2 regions of the Deefgea piscis genome follow, and region 2 is predicted to be linked to the other one. Evidence: predicted binding sites of a transcription regulator. Region 2 holds the regulator's gene; the other holds the start of a gene.
The links. Region 2 encodes FNR, which switches genes on or off when oxygen is low (the NO sensors DNR and NnrR bind a similar motif). Its sites were predicted from a motif close to TTGATNNNNATCAA; they were not measured.

Region 1 (7,706 bases), 1.8 Mb from region 2:
TCTAAAAATTCTTGGTTTAAGCCCGGCTTATGGTCGCCAAAAATCACAATGACTACGTCGCGCTTGCGCTTTTTGGCACTGGCTTCGAGCTGCTTGGCAAAGACTGAAAACGCATCAATTGCCTCAGTTAGGCGCAATTGATATTGGCTTAAGCCACTATCTTGATCTGCAATAAACGGGCCGTGCGTCATCACGGTGACTAAAAACATAAACTGCTTTTGCCCTGCTGGCGCAGCTTGATACCGCGCCAAGGCATTGTTGTAGAGGGTTTGATCTTTGGGCCAGCCGGCTTTTCTATCCCACTGCATTTTTTCGACAAACTGCGTTTGCGCAAAACCCAGTTTGGGATAAACCTGTTTACGCTTCCAAAAGGTACTGAAGTAATTGTGCATGCCGGTGGTGAGGTAGCCAACATCCGCCAAGGAATTGGGGAGGGCGCTCATTTTGTCGGCAAATTGGCCGGCAAAATTTTGAAAGTCGATGCCCGGCAACATATACGCCGACAATCCCGTGAGCGCTTCAAATTCGGCTTCGGCCGTGCCACCGCCATAAACCGGGCTAATGATCCGTGCCTCGCTAAAGCCAGCTTGGCTTAATTGCGCCATTTGGGTGATTAAACGCGGGTCGCTATAGCAAGACTCGCACATCACCACCACGATATCGGGGCTAGTTGGCGCATCTTGGGCGGCAAGTTGGCGCGAATAAAACGTATGCGGGCCGGATTTGGGTTTGTGTGCGGTTTCAATGGTGAGAATTAAGTGGCCTAAAATACCGTTGTCTTTGGCATTGACCCGGAAATTGTAATTTGAATACTTGCTGCCCAAGTATTGATGCATCACCGGCTTGGCGTAGGCCGATAGTTTGCCGGTACGGTCCAATTGCATACTGAGCAAAATACATAGCACCAGTGCCAAGCTCAGACGCGTTTTGCTCAGCCGTGGCCGCCGCCATAATCCATAGCCGATGGCGACGATGGTAATGAGAGCATAAGCCCAGATCTGCCAGTTCATATAGCCGGTCATGGCCATACCTTGGCCGACTTCAAATAAATCAGCACCAAGTAGTGGCTCGCTGGTGGCGATTTCTTTGATATAGCTGATATTGAGCAGCAGCCCTTCTAGCGCCAAGGTGGCTGCAACGGCAGCCCAGCGCTGTAAAAAGGCGGCAAAAAAGAAATACAGCAACACTGAAAAGCCAACGCGTGGCATATTCCACTGAGTGTCGACCAAAAAGCGTCCACCAATCACCGCACAGATTGCGAGTAGGTCTGGGATGAATGGTCGGATTTTGCTAAGCAGCGGATGAGAAAATAACTTCACGTAGCAGTCGTCATTCAATTTATGGAAGCCGGATTATAAAGCTTTGATGACAGTTTGCTGTTGGGTAATAAGTTTGACTGATTAGTGGAGTGGCAGTATCCGGCGAGCAGATAGCAAAAAGCCCAACTTTGCAGCTGGGCTTTTTACAAGTATCTAGTGTGGGTCGTGCGGGATTCGAACCTGCGACAAATGGATTAAAAGTCCACTGCTCTACCAACTGAGCTAACGACCCAACGAAGGGGTATTGCATTCTAAACTGAGGCCCCTGCGAGAGGGTGGTGGGTCGTGCGGGATTCGAACCTGCGACAAATGGATTAAAAGTCCACTGCTCTACCAACTGAGCTAACGACCCTGAGCTGCTTCGTTCAGAGACAGCGATTATAGATGATTTTAATTTGGCGTCAACCCCTTTCTGCAAAATAATTTAAAAAAGTGGCAGTAATATGCCACTGCCTTGCAAAACAGCCATCGCGTACAATGATTTGCATCTTTGACCGAGGGGAGTGCTATGCGTTTATTACATACCATGTTGCGGGTTGCTAACTTGGAGCGTTCGATTGCATTTTATTGTGGCGTATTAAATATGTGTTTATTGCGCCAGCAAGATTATCCAGAAGGGCGCTTTACTTTAGCTTTTGTCGGCTATGGTGCAGAGTCGGAGCAGTCGGTGATTGAGCTGACGCACAACTGGGATGTTGCTGAGTATCAAATGGGGACAGCATTTGGTCATTTGGCGATTGAAACCGATGATATTGTGATGACTTGCGAAGCAGTTCGGGCCAAAGGCGGCGTTGTCGTGCGTGAGCCAGGTCCAATGAAGCACGGTAGCACGGTGATCGCTTTTGTCGAAGATCCGGATGGTTACAAAATTGAATTTATTCAGAAGTAAGGGGTATTGCTAGCTACCGCATTCTATATATAGGTAGCAAAGCAATACATTAGTTAATGTTTAACTGAGTGGTCTCAATGATTAAAAAACTAACTTGGCTGTTGGCCTTATTGCCTGGTTTGGCAATGGCAGCAGATTTTGACGGTGCGCAACTGTCTTTATTATGGGCAGCGCCGTTTGCGGGTTTATTGCTGTCAATTGCGCTGTTTCCGATTTTTGCACCGGCTTTTTGGCATCATCATTTCGGCAAGATTTCGGCTTTTTGGGCGGCAGCGTTCTTACTGCCGTTTATCACTAGCTACGGTATGGCGCCTGCGGCTGGCATCGTGGTGCATGCGATGTTGGCGGAATATATTCCGTTTATTCTGATTTTGTTTGCGCTGTATACCGTGTCTGGCGGGATTTTGGTGAGTGGCAATTTGCATGGCTCGCCAAAAATGAATACTGGGATTTTGGCTTTGGGTGCGGTAATGGCCTCGCTGATGGGTACGACTGGCGCTGCCATGTTATTGATTCGTCCATTGCTTAAAGCCAACGATAATCGCCTGCACAATGTGCACGTGGTGGTGTTCTTTATTTTCTTGGTGGCCAATATTGGTGGCGGTTTAACGCCACTGGGTGATCCGCCATTGTTCCTGGGCTTTTTGAAGGGCGTTGATTTCATGTGGACGGTTGAGCACATGATGTGGCCGGTGCTGTTTGCTGCGGCAATCTTGCTGGCGATGTTTTATGCCATCGATAGTTATTACTATAAGAAAGAAGGCGTGTTGCCGGTTGATCGGACGCCTGATAGCAAGATCGAATTTTTCGGTTTATGGAATTTCGGTTTAATTGGCGCGATTATCGCTTGCGTGGTGATGTCTGGGATTTGGAAGCCGGGTATCGAATGGAACATCATGGGCACGCATGTTGAATTGCAAAATATCGTGCGCGATGTGCTGTTGGTGCTGATTGCTTTGGTGTCTTTAAAGTTCACTAAAAAAGAAATCCGTGCGGGGAATGATTTTAACTGGGGCCCGATTTTAGAAGTCGCCAAACTGTTTGCAGCCATCTTTATTGCCATGGCGCCAGCGATTGCAATTTTGCGCGCAGGGGAAGCGGGACAAATGGCCAGCTTAGTGAAGATGGTTAGCTCGCCAGATGGTATGCCGATTGACTATATGTATTTCTGGATGACGGGTTTGTTGTCGGCCTTCCTTGATAATGCACCAACGTATTTAGTGTTCTTTAATCTAGCGAGCGGCGATGCGGCTCATTTGATGGGACCTATGGCTTCAACCTTGTTGGCGATTTCATGTGGTGCGGTGTTTATGGGCGCGCTGAGTTATATCGGTAATGCACCTAACTTTATGGTGAAGGCTGTGGCTGAAGACCGTGGCGTGAAAATGCCTAGTTTCTTTGGTTATATGGCTTGGTCTTGTGTTTGCTTATTACCAGTATTCGTTTTGATGACGCTGGTGTTCTTTTAAGTTTGGATTCACGCGTTAATTGATATCAAAAAGGCCAGCTTTGCTGGCCTTTTTTTTGCTCGGCAATGGCGTATGTAGCTTCGGTGTTGGTGGCAACGGTTTTTTGCCTTATTTCGGAGTTGATCGGTGCCGTACGACAAATCGGCGTTGAGCGCGCTGGACGTTGATTGCGGGTCGGTTGGGGTGCAGGATGGCTGCGCTATTGGCGAGGGTGCTGTTGTTATTTTTTGTTTTTGGCTGATAGCGATTAAATTGGCAAGACTACGATTTATTTACATCGATTACACGTTAGTAAGGGTGGTGCGCCTTAGAGTGGCCTTAGTTTTTGCAAAAATCGCTGCAGTACGGTGAGCGTGGCAACGTCAAGCAAGCTGAATAAAAACCGGGGACTTAAAACCGTATTTATTTACATATGCATTCATATTCTTGACGCATTAAGTTAGCATCATCGTCGGTGCAGCGAAGGCGCTAGTTAAATAGAGGTAGATTGAGTCTATTTCTTGCGTTGTATCAAATGGAAACTATGGAGATCGCCATTGTCATGCTGCTCATTTGATTTGTATCAGTAGCGCACAGCGTAGTCTCCGTATACTGCATTACATCAGGTGATTTACTGTGGAGTCGATCACCGAGCAATTAACACTATCACAACCCCGAAGAGGTTTAACCGTGGCTCAACTATCAAAAGAACAAATTGGTAATATGCATCGTTACTTTCAGGCAGCGAATTACCTGTCTGTAGGTCAGATTTATTTGCTCGACAACCCAATGTTGAAACTACCGCTCAAACGTGAGCACATCAAGCCACGCTTGTTGGGTCACTGGGGTACGACTCCGGGCTTGAACTTTATTTTTGTTCACGCCAATCGCGTGATTGTTGAACGTGATGTATCGATGATTTACATCACTGGCCCTGGTCATGGTGGTCCTGGTTTTGTTGCTAATACTTGGCTCGAAGGTTCGTACGAAGAATTCTTCCCAGCTATTGATCGTACTGAAGCAGGTATGCAACGCCTATTCAAGCAATTCAGCTTCCCGCGCGGTATACCTTCACACGTAGCACCAGAAACCCCAGGTTCAATGCACGAAGGTGGTGAATTGGGTTACAGCGTATCGCATGCCTACGGTGCGGCTCTGGATAATCCAGACCAAGTGGTGATTGCTGTTGTTGGTGACGGTGAAGCAGAAACAGGTCCATTGGCAGCGTCTTGGCACTCTACTAAATACATCCACCCGATCAATGACGGTTTTGTATTGCCAATCTTGCATTTGAACGGTTACAAAATTGCTAACCCAACACTTCTTGCCCGTATGGACAAAGAAGAAGTGACTAATTTGTTCAAAGGTTATGGCTACGAGCCAATCTTTGTTGAACTCAAGCAAGAAACATTCAACGACAAGCTCGATACATTCGACCAAATCCATATTGATATGGCTGCGGCAATGGACTTGTGTATGGATAAATTTGCGGCGATTCGTGCTGCGGCCATTGCCGAGCAAGAAGCAGGCAAGCCAATTACTCGCCCACGTTGGCCAATGATTGTAATGCGCACGCCTAAAGGCTGGACTGGCCCGAAAGAAATTAAAGGCAAAAAAGTTGAAGACTACTGGCGTAGTCACCAAGTGCCATTCTCTGATATCGATGATGAGAATGTGATCAACTTGGAAAACTGGATGCGTTCGTACCAAATCGAAACCTTGTTTAATGCTGATGGTTCAGTGAAACAAGAATTGATTGATTTGGCACCTAAAGGTATCAAGCGTTTTGGTTCAAACCCAATCGTGCATGGTCAAGTTTCGAAAGACTTGAAAATGCCAGATTTCCGTAAATACGAAGTGAAGTTTGCTAAACCAGGTACTGAAAACGCCGAAATGACTCGCGTAATGGGTAAATTCCTACGCGACGTGATGAAAGAAAACGAAGCTGAGAAAAACTTCCGTATCTTCGGCCCAGATGAAACTGCATCTAACCGTTGGAACGACGTATTTGAAGTGTCGGGCAAAACTTGGTTGGCGAACTTCTTTGAAGAAGACAAAACCAATGACTTCTTGCAACAAGATGGCCGTGTAATGGAAATCTTGTCTGAGCACACTTGCCAAGGTTGGCTCGAAGCGTACAACTTGACCGGTCGTCACGGCTTCTTTAGCTGCTACGAAGCGTTTATCCACGTGATCGATTCGATGTTTAACCAACACGCAAAATGGTTGAAAACAACGAAACACATCAACTGGCGCAAACCAATTCCGTCATTGAACTACTTGTTGACTTCACACGTTTGGCGTCAAGACCACAACGGCTTCTCGCATCAAGATCCAGGTTTCTTGGATCACGTGATCAACAAGAAAGCTGAAGTGATTCGTGTGTACTTGCCAGCTGATGCGAACACTTTGTTGTCGGTAACTGATCATGTATTGCGCTCACGTCATTATGTGAACGTAATCGTTGCGGGTAAACAACCAGCGTTGCAATACCTGACTATGGATCAAGCGATTAAACACGCTACCACTGGTTTGGGTATCTGGGACTGGGCATCGAACGACCAAGGCGGCGAGCCAGACGTAGTGATGGCGTGTGCGGGTGAAATCCCAACAATGGAAGCATTGGCGGCAACTGATTTGCTCCGTCAACACTTCCCAGATCTGAAAATCCGCTTCGTTAACGTTTGCGATTTGATGACTCTGCAACCGCAAGAAGAGCATCCACACGGCTTGTCTGACCGCGAATTTGACGCGATCTTCACGACTGACAAACCAGTGATGTTTGCCTTCCACGGTTACCCATGGTTGATCCATCGCTTGACTTACCGTCGTAACGGCCACGCTAACATCCATGCTCGTGGTTACATCGAAGAAGGTTCTACTTCGACTCCGTTCGATATGGTTGTGGTGAATCAGTTGGATCGTTTCAACTTGGCCATCGACGTAATTGATCGTGTACCACACCTACAAAAAATTGGTGCTCACGTTCGTCAAAAACTGGTTGGCAAGTTGGTTGAACATGCTGAATACATCGCTCAAGTGGGTGATGATATGCCAGAAGTGAAAGAATGGAAGTGGACTTACTAAACAATTTCACCCTGTAAAGGGTGATTGTTAAAGAGTGAACAGCCCGTGCCTTTTGGTGCGGGCTTTTTTATGGCTGATCCAAATCAAGGTTAGATGGGCGCTAAGTAAAAGCCCCGCAGCGAAGACGGTCTGAGTCCGATACAATATAAACTCGCTACAACGTCGTTTGTCATAATGAAAAGAGATTGATCGTGCTACAGCCAAAAATGAGCGAAACGCTATTAGCTTTATGTGCCATTGCACGTGAGGTCGCAGCCACAGAAATCATGCCGCGCTATCAAAAAGTCGTTGCAGAAATTAAGCATGACGGCAGTTTGTTTACCGAGGCCGATTTGGCAGCGCAATCAGCATTGCAACGATTATTGCCTGGTTTGCTCGATTACCCTGTTTTGGGGGAAGAAATGACGCAGGCCGAGCAAGAGCAACTCTGGGCTGCGCATGCCGATGGCCTGTGGGTGGTCGATCCGATTGATGGCACGACTAATTTTGCGCATGGTTTGCCTAATTTTGCCGTGTCGATTGCATTAATGCGTCAGCATCGTCCGGTGTTGGCCGTGGTGTATGTGCCGGTATTGGATGAGTGCTTTGCTGCGGAGGCCGCTTGCGGCGCATGGTTAAATCATGAGCGCTTGCCACGTGTGCGAGATGAGCGTCCCTTATCTGGCGCGATTGCTTCGGTTGAAACCAAATGGTTGTCTGGGCATTTAGCGACGCGGATCGTGACCTTGAATCCTTATCACAGTCACCGCAATTTTGGCGCATCCACCATTGACTGGTGTTGGCTGGCGGCGGGGCGCACTGATGTCATGCTGCATGGCGCGCAAAAACTCTGGGATTATGCTGCGGGGGTGTTGATCCTACTGGAGTCGGGTGGACAAGTTGGCTCGATCTTTCATGATGATTATTGGCAAGAAAATCCTTGGCATCGCAGCGCCGTCGCTGCGCGAACACCGTCGCTCTATA
Region 2 (7,706 bases):
TCGTCAAGTGGACGGTATCGATATTTGGTTATTACCCGCGGCGTTTACGGCAACGACGGGCCGCGCGCATTGGGAGGTCTTGCTGCGTGCTCGGGCGATTGAAAATCAATGCTTTATCATCGCTGCTGATCAAGGCGGTGAGCATCCTAGCGGTCGAACGACCTTTGGGCACAGCATGATTGTTGATCCGTGGGGGCAGGTAATCAATTGTCTGCCTAGTGGTGAAGGGCTGGTGCTGGGTGAATTAAAGGCCAGCCAGATGCAGCGAGTTCGCAGTAGTTTGCCTGCCTTGTCACATCGTGTATTGCCATAGCCGGCAAGGGATTAACCGGCTCACAATGACGATGAGGTTTTCTTCCGATGGGATTGCTGATTGCTTCTGATGAAATTGTTCGTACTTTTTTTGGTCTTTCATGGACAATCGCTGTAACTGAATACTGTAAAAATGTGCAGGGTTGTTTTTGATTGAAACGCCTTGCCGACTTGCTGTCGCACGACAACTTAAACACCTTATTTAAAAGTGAACCCCAATGACCGTTTTTGCCTTAGCTGAACAGCAATTACTAACCCCATTTAATTTGGATGAGGCGGCGCTCAGCCAAGTTTTTAGCGACATCATGACGCACCAAATTGATTACGCCGATTTGTATTTCCAATACAGCCGCTCTGAAGCGTGGAGTTTGGATGAAGGGATTGTGAAATCAGGCAGCTTTAGCATTGACCAAGGCGTGGGTGTGCGGGCAATTCAAGGTGAAAAAACGGCGTTTGCTTACTCGGACGATATTAGCTTGCCCTCGCTGACCCAAGCCGCTTACGCCACTCGGGCGATTGGTCGGCAAGGTGGTGAGGGTATTGCTCGCAATGTCACAAAACATAATGCTCGTCAGCTCTATACCCCAACAGATCCTATTTCGAGTTTAAACGAAGCGGCCAAAGTGGCGATGTTGGAAAAATTGGAGCAATTGGCGCGCAGTCTCGATCCGCGCGTAGTGCAAGTGATGGCAAGCTTAGCGGGTGAATATGAGCTGGTGTATATCGCGCGTCACGATGGCCATCGTGCGGCGGATGTGCGACCTATGGTGCGCTTGTCGATCAATGTGATTGTCGAAGCCAATGGCAAACGTGAACAAGGCAGTGCCGGTGGTGGCGGTCGTTTTGATTATGGTTATTTTACCGACATGGTCTTGCTCGATTACGCCAAAAAAGCGGTGGATCAGGCGGTACTCAATTTAGATGCTAGACCGGCACCGGCAGGCGAGATGACGGTGGTGTTAGGTAATGGCTGGCCGGGTATTTTGCTGCACGAAGCGATTGGCCATGGTTTAGAGGGTGACTTTAATCGCAAAGGCAGCTCGGCCTTTGCGGGAAAAATCGGCCAGCGCGTTGCTGCGCCCGGCGTTACGGTAGTGGATGATGGCACGATTGGTGATCGCCGTGGTTCGCTCAATGTCGATGATGAAGGCAATCCAACGCAGCGCACGGTATTGATTGAAGACGGTATTTTACAAGGCTATCTACAAGACAGTCTCAATGCTCGCCTAATGGGGCAACCGGTAACGGGCAATGGCCGCCGTGAAAGCTATGCGCATATCACCATGCCACGCATGACCAATACCTTGATGGAAAATGGCGATAAAGATCCGCAAGAAATTATTGCATCGATTAAGCGCGGACTGTATGCAGTGAACTTCGGTGGTGGTCAGGTGGATATTACCAGCGGCAAATTTGTGTTTTCTGCAGCTGAGGCATGGTGGGTCGAAGACGGGAAAATGCTGTACCCAGTAAAAGGCGCCACGCTGATTGGTAATGGTCCGGATGTGCTGACTAAAGTGTCGATGCTGGGTAATGATTTGTCGCTCGATCCAGGTGTAGGGACGTGCGGTAAAGATGGGCAAAGCGTGCCGGTCGGCGTGGGGCAACCCACAATGCGAATTGACGGTGGTTTAACAGTGGGTGGTACCGGGGGTTAAGATGGCATTGGTGATTCGTAAAATTGTCGCCGATGAATATCAGCGTGCCGCAGAGGTAGTGCAAACGACTTTTGCGCATTTGGCCGTGCAGTATCAGCCACCTGCTGGGGTGGCTACGTTTGCCCGCTTGTCGACTGCCGATGAAATTGCCAGTCGCGATGCGCGGCATTCGGTGACGTATATTGCCTTGATTCAAGATGTGATCATTGGTGTACTACAGGTAAGGTCATCACAGCATATCGCCATGTTGTTTGTGCTGCCTGAAATGCAAAGTCGCGGCGTTGGCCGCGCTTTAATTAAGGCTGCTGAGCAAGATGCACCGCTGCAAACGGTGAGCGCCAGTGTGAACAGTGTGATGGCGTATATGCGCTACGGCTTTATGCCTTGCGGTGCCGACCAAGTTAGCCCGTCAGGGATTCGTTTTGTACCGATGCAAAAAGGCTGAGTGCCGTGATTTATTCCGCAACCTTTATTTTTGACCCTAAACAATTTGACGAAGAATTTCATCAACTCGACCAGCAGATTGCTCAGGCCGCTAAGGAAACCGAGGGTTATTTGGGCGAGGAGGCTTGGCAAAATGTAGAGAGCGGACGGATTTGTAATGTTTATTATTGGCAATCTGAAGCGGGCTTAAAAGCGTTGATGCAGCATCCATTGCATTTGCAGGCAAAGGCGCGTTACGCGCAATGGCTGTCAGGTTATCAAGTCGTTATTGCACAAGTTATCAGGTCTTACGGTGACTCGTTAATCAGCCATCCGTGTGCTGCCAATTAGACTTAAAACACACTCAGAATTTCTTGACAGGCTTCGTTCATCTCATTGATCAAATTGGTGTATTGCGGGTCGTTGAGCTCGGTGGGAACAAAGGCCTCAGGCAGATCTTGTTTGTTGATTTCTTCCAGTCCACCGGCGAATAAATTGGCGACGTAAATTACATCAGTTAGGCGTCTTAATTGCGTGGTCGGTGGGCGAGGCAAGTCATTGTCTCTGACCGCTTCGATGATTTCTTCGGGTAGTGACAAGGTATCAAGCAGCACGGTGCCAATGCTGTCATGCCATTGCGCGACTAAATATTCCACGGTTTTAGGCCTTTCGAGTAGCTCTGGGTTTCTGCCTGCGCGATCGAGCATAAAAAAAGCGCCCAAATCGTGAACCAGTCCAGCTAAAAAAGCGACTTCTGGGTTAAGGCGCGGCGCGAGGTGTTTGCAAAGTACCCGCGCAATGGCTGCAGTTTTAAGGCTGTGTTGCCACCAAAGTCGAGATTGCGCTTCAAAGGGGGCGAGTTGTGCGGAACGAGATAGTTGATCCATTGCACAAGCCAGTGCTGCCGAACGTGCGACGCCCATTCCTAGTCGAATCACGGCATTTTCGATATTTACAATGGCGCGCCCTGAGGGATTGTAGCTAGCAGAATTGGCTAGCTTGAGCAGCTTGGTGGTGATGAGTGGGTCTTTTTCTACTTCGCTGGCGATTTTTTGTATCGAAGCATTGGGGTCTTTCATCGCCGCGCCAATTTGGATTGAAATATCAAAGCAAACAGGGAAAATCGTATTGCCATCGAGTTCTTTGGCAATATCCTCTAGCATCGCGAGGTATTGGTCTCTGAGCTCAGTGCTGGATTTGTTTTCAGTTGCTGTCATGGTCATGGAAAGTTGATGCTATTTTGTTGTTGAAGTACCTTAAGAATAGTATGTATTTAACTGAGTATTGCCTTCGCTGTAAAATAATGAGCGTATTCTCGCGCTCAGAATGTCTTATTTACAGTCTTTTTTGCATAAACCCCGTAAAATTGCGAATCTCGGCTTTTTTAGGAAATGTGCGTATGTCGCAAAATAAAATTATTCATGGGTTTCATGCTGTCACATCGCGCTTGCGGCGTTTTCCCGACTCGGTGCTAGAGGTTTACGTTAATAGTGAACGTAGCGACCCACGGATGAAAGATTTACTGAAAACCGTGAAATTACAAGATGTAAAACTGGTTCAAGTGGATGGTGCACGTTTGGATGGTATTGCTGGTCATGTACGTCATCAAGGTGTCGCGGCGCTGATTGATACTGAAAAAAGCTATTTGTCGATTGAAGATGTATTGGATGATTTAGATGAGCCACCGTTTTTATTGATTTTAGATGGGATTACCGATCCGCATAATTTGGGTGCCTGTCTGCGTGTCGCCGATGCCATGGGCGTACATGCGGTGATTGCACCTAAAGATAAATGTGTTGGCGTAACGGCGACAGTATCTAAAGTGGCTTGTGGTGCCGCTGAAGTCGTGCCGTATGTGATGGTGACTAATTTGGCGCGAACGATTCGCGACTTAAAAGAACGTGGCATTTGGGTGGTGGGTACTGCGGCCGATGGTCAGTGCGATTTGTTCCATTATGGCCAAACTGGGCCGATTGCTTGGGTGTTGGGTAATGAGGGTGAAGGCATGCGCCGTTTGACGCGTGAGCTTTGTGATAGTCTGGTATCGATTCCTATGTATGGTTCGGTAGAGAGTTTGAATGTGTCGGTAGCGGCAGGGATTGTCTTGTCTGAAAGCCGTCGTCAGCGGGTGATGGCCAAGTAAGTAGCAATCGCTGCGTTTGGTTTGAGTGTGTTTGACTGAAAGTTGGAATGATTAAATAGGTATTGCGATGCAGACTTTATACAATAAGCGCTGTATTGCAATACCTATTTTTTTGTGCTCAATTGGCTGGCGTGTATTGCGTGGGGATTTGCAAAATGAAGTTGGCTAATTGCTGTGCTGGCGAGGTATTGGTTTGGCTCCATGGGCCAAAATATTGGCGTTGTAGTGGAGAGTAGGGCTGGAAATCGTGTGCTGGCTGCTGGCTGAGAAACTCGCTGGCAAGCTGTTGTAGTACGATGGATTGTTGTTGCTGTTCACCCATTTGCTTGGCGAGCTCAGTAATGAACTCCGCTTGATTGAGCGGAATAGGCGTGGGTAGATTTGGGATTTTTTGCCAAAAAGCGGAGCTTTCTTTAGATGCGCTTTCAGTTATTGTTTGCCACGCGCGATGTGCAAAACTAGCGGCGCCAAAGTCACCAATATGTAGCCATCCATTGGCAATAGGGGCGAGTGCATCGAGTAAAGGGGCCGTGCTTTGTAGTGCCGTTAATGATCCCGCTGCGGCAAAGATAAAGCCGTATTCTGGTGCTTGTAATGCCGGTAGGGCCAGTAGTTCAATATCAGCTTGGAAGGTGTTGGGCGTTGCGTGGGGATTGGCTTGGACAAAGATCATTGCCGGCTGGGATTTGGTTTTGTCGCAAAACTGATAGTCAATTGTGGCGAAATGCTTGAGTCGATGTGCGAGCAATGCTTGTAGGGGTTGTGGCGCGACGATGGTGTAATGCATTGTAGCTCCATTGGGCTGCCGTTATGGGTTGGGCAGCCCGTGCGAGATTATTCGCCTTGGCAGTTGCTCAACAGCTTTTTCAAACTGTCACCATCAATGATTTCAATTAAGCGATTTTGAACTTTGATAAAGCCTTGATCTTGAAATTTTGACAGCGTTCGGCTAACGGTTTCAAGTTTGAGTCCGAGGTAGCTACCGATTTCTTCACGCGTCATCCGCAGATGAAAGCTAGTAGAAGAGTAGCCGCGAATAGCAAAACGTTGCGATAGGTTGAGCAAAAAAGCAGCTAGACGTTCTTCTGCCTTCATATTGCCCAATAGCAACATGACACCATGGTCGCGAACGATTTCTCGGCTCATCACTTTATATAAGTGGCGCTGCAAGAGTGGCACATCACCGGCTAATTCTTCAATCTCACCAAAGGGCAGTTCACACACTTCGCTGTCTTCGAGTGCGATGGCGTCGCAAGTATGAAAGTCTGAACTAATCGCGTCCATGCCCATTAATTCGCCCGACATATGAAAGCCGGTGACTTGTTCGCGGCCGTCTTCAGAAATCACGCTGGCTTTAAAAAATCCAACGCGAATGGCAAAGAGCGATTTAAAGGGTTCACCAGCACGGTAAAGTGCTTCACCGCGTTTGATCGGTCGAGCTTGCGTGATAATGGCATCGAGCTCTTGCATTTCTTCGGGGTTCAGTCCGATAGGGAGGCAAAGTTCACGCAAGCTGCAGTTAGAACATGATTGACGAAGGTGGCGAGGTGTCAGTTCGCGGATTTGAATATTTTGAATCATATAAGGCTCGATGTACGCTTGAATGATAATTTCAGCAGCTGTTGTAAAGCAAAACCAGCTATCTATAAAGAGGGATGTTATATTTTATCTGATTTAGATCAAACTTTATTCTGCAGGTCCATCTTATCCTGCGACCAAAGCAAAGTTACTGGGAAAGATCATGATCTCGAAAAAAATAAACATTACTGCGCCAGCTATTGATTTCGATCGTGAGTTAATTGTGCGTTACGATGGCAAAGGCCCTCGATATACCTCCTACCCAACTGCGGATCGATTTGTCGCTGGTCTTAGCCAAGAGGCGCATTCGGCCTGCTTAAGTCAGCGCATGCCTGGCGCCTTGTCGATGCCTTTGTCATTGTACTTCCATTTGCCGTTCTGTAATACGATATGTTACTACTGCGGTTGTAATAAAATTATTACTAAAGATCAGTCTAAAGCCGATGAATATCTCGATTATCTCACGCAAGAGATAAAGATGTACGGTGATTTGTTGCCGAATCGACCTAAAGTGAGTCAATTGCACTTAGGTGGCGGCACGCCGACCTTTTTGTCGCATGCCCAGCTGCAGCGTTTGATGGATGTGGTTAATGCCCATTTCACTTTATTAGAAACTGGCGAATATTCCATTGAAATTGACCCTCGTAAAGTCGGTGAAGAGACAATTAAGCATTTGGCTCAATTGGGCTTTAACCGAATGAGTGTGGGTATTCAAGATTTTAATCCCGAGGTGCAGATTGCGGTGAATCGCGTGCAGTCAGAGGAAGAAACTCGCACGGTGATTGAAGCGGCTAGAATGCATGGCTTTCGCTCAGTCAGCGTTGATTTGATTTATGGTTTGCCAAAACAAACTGCGGAGTCGCTAGCAGAAACGATTGATCGCGTGCTGTTGCTCAAGCCAGATCGTATTGCGCTATATAACTACGCGCATTTGCCTGAGCGCTTTATGCCGCAGCGCCGAATTAATGCGGATGAGTTGCCGTCTGCAGAAGTGAAGCTCGATATTTTACAAAATTCAATCGAGCAATTAACTCAGGCCGGTTATGTCTTAATTGGCATGGATCACTTTGCGCTACCCAATGATGATCTGGCGGTTGCGCAGCGTCGTGGTCGCTTGCAACGAAATTTCCAAGGATATTCAACGCATGCCGATTGTGATTTGCTGGCATTTGGCGTGTCTTCGATTGGTAAGGTTGGCGCGAACTACTACCAAAATGTAAAAACTTTAGAAGAATATTACGCCAAGCTAGCAGTAAACGAATTTCCGATTGAGCGTGGCCTAACTATGAATCGGGATGATGCGCTGCGCCGCGCGGTGATTCAGGCCTTGATGTGTCAGTTTGAATTGTTTTTTCAAACGTTTGAAGCCAGTTATATGATTGATTTTAGTGATTACTTTGCTGAAGAGCTTGAGTTGCTAAAACCTTTGGCCGCAGATGGCTTATTGGTCTTGGAAGTGGATTCCATCGTAGTAACCCCGAAGGGGCGGATGTTAATTCGTTCGATTGCGATGGTGTTTGATGCGTATTTACGGACAAAAGCAACTAAAGCAAGGTATTCTCAACTGATTTAATGGCTTGTGGCGCGGTATG

Region 1: a site for FNR is predicted at 4,230-4,243, ahead of K4H25_RS02095 (phosphoketolase family protein). Genes of this name have one in related genera too.

What each region holds. Positions count from the first base shown of each region.
Region 1 is NZ_CP081149.1:430,273-437,978, forward strand. Features, by position in the region: gene K4H25_RS02070 (LTA synthase family protein) at 1-1,319, opposite strand, end outside; tRNA gene K4H25_RS02075 (tRNA-Lys) at 1,479-1,551, opposite strand; tRNA gene K4H25_RS02080 (tRNA-Lys) at 1,596-1,671, opposite strand; gene gloA (lactoylglutathione lyase) at 1,828-2,208, shown strand; gene K4H25_RS02090 (sodium:proton antiporter) at 2,286-3,677, shown strand; gene K4H25_RS02095 (phosphoketolase family protein) at 4,347-6,743, shown strand; gene K4H25_RS02100 (inositol monophosphatase family protein) at 6,935-7,706, shown strand, end outside.
Region 2 is NZ_CP081149.1:2,232,489-2,240,194, reverse strand. Features, by position in the region: gene K4H25_RS10385 (carbon-nitrogen hydrolase family protein) at 1-313, shown strand, start outside; gene tldD (metalloprotease TldD) at 531-1,970, shown strand; gene K4H25_RS10375 (GNAT family N-acetyltransferase) at 1,972-2,415, shown strand; gene K4H25_RS10370 (antibiotic biosynthesis monooxygenase family protein) at 2,421-2,744, shown strand; gene K4H25_RS10365 (HDOD domain-containing protein) at 2,747-3,616, opposite strand; gene rlmB (23S rRNA (guanosine(2251)-2'-O)-methyltransferase RlmB) at 3,793-4,536, shown strand; gene K4H25_RS10355 (hypothetical protein) at 4,655-5,323, opposite strand; gene fnr (fumarate/nitrate reduction transcriptional regulator Fnr) at 5,371-6,117, opposite strand; gene hemN (oxygen-independent coproporphyrinogen III oxidase) at 6,278-7,687, shown strand; gene K4H25_RS10340 (sulfite exporter TauE/SafE family protein) at 7,704-7,706, shown strand, end outside.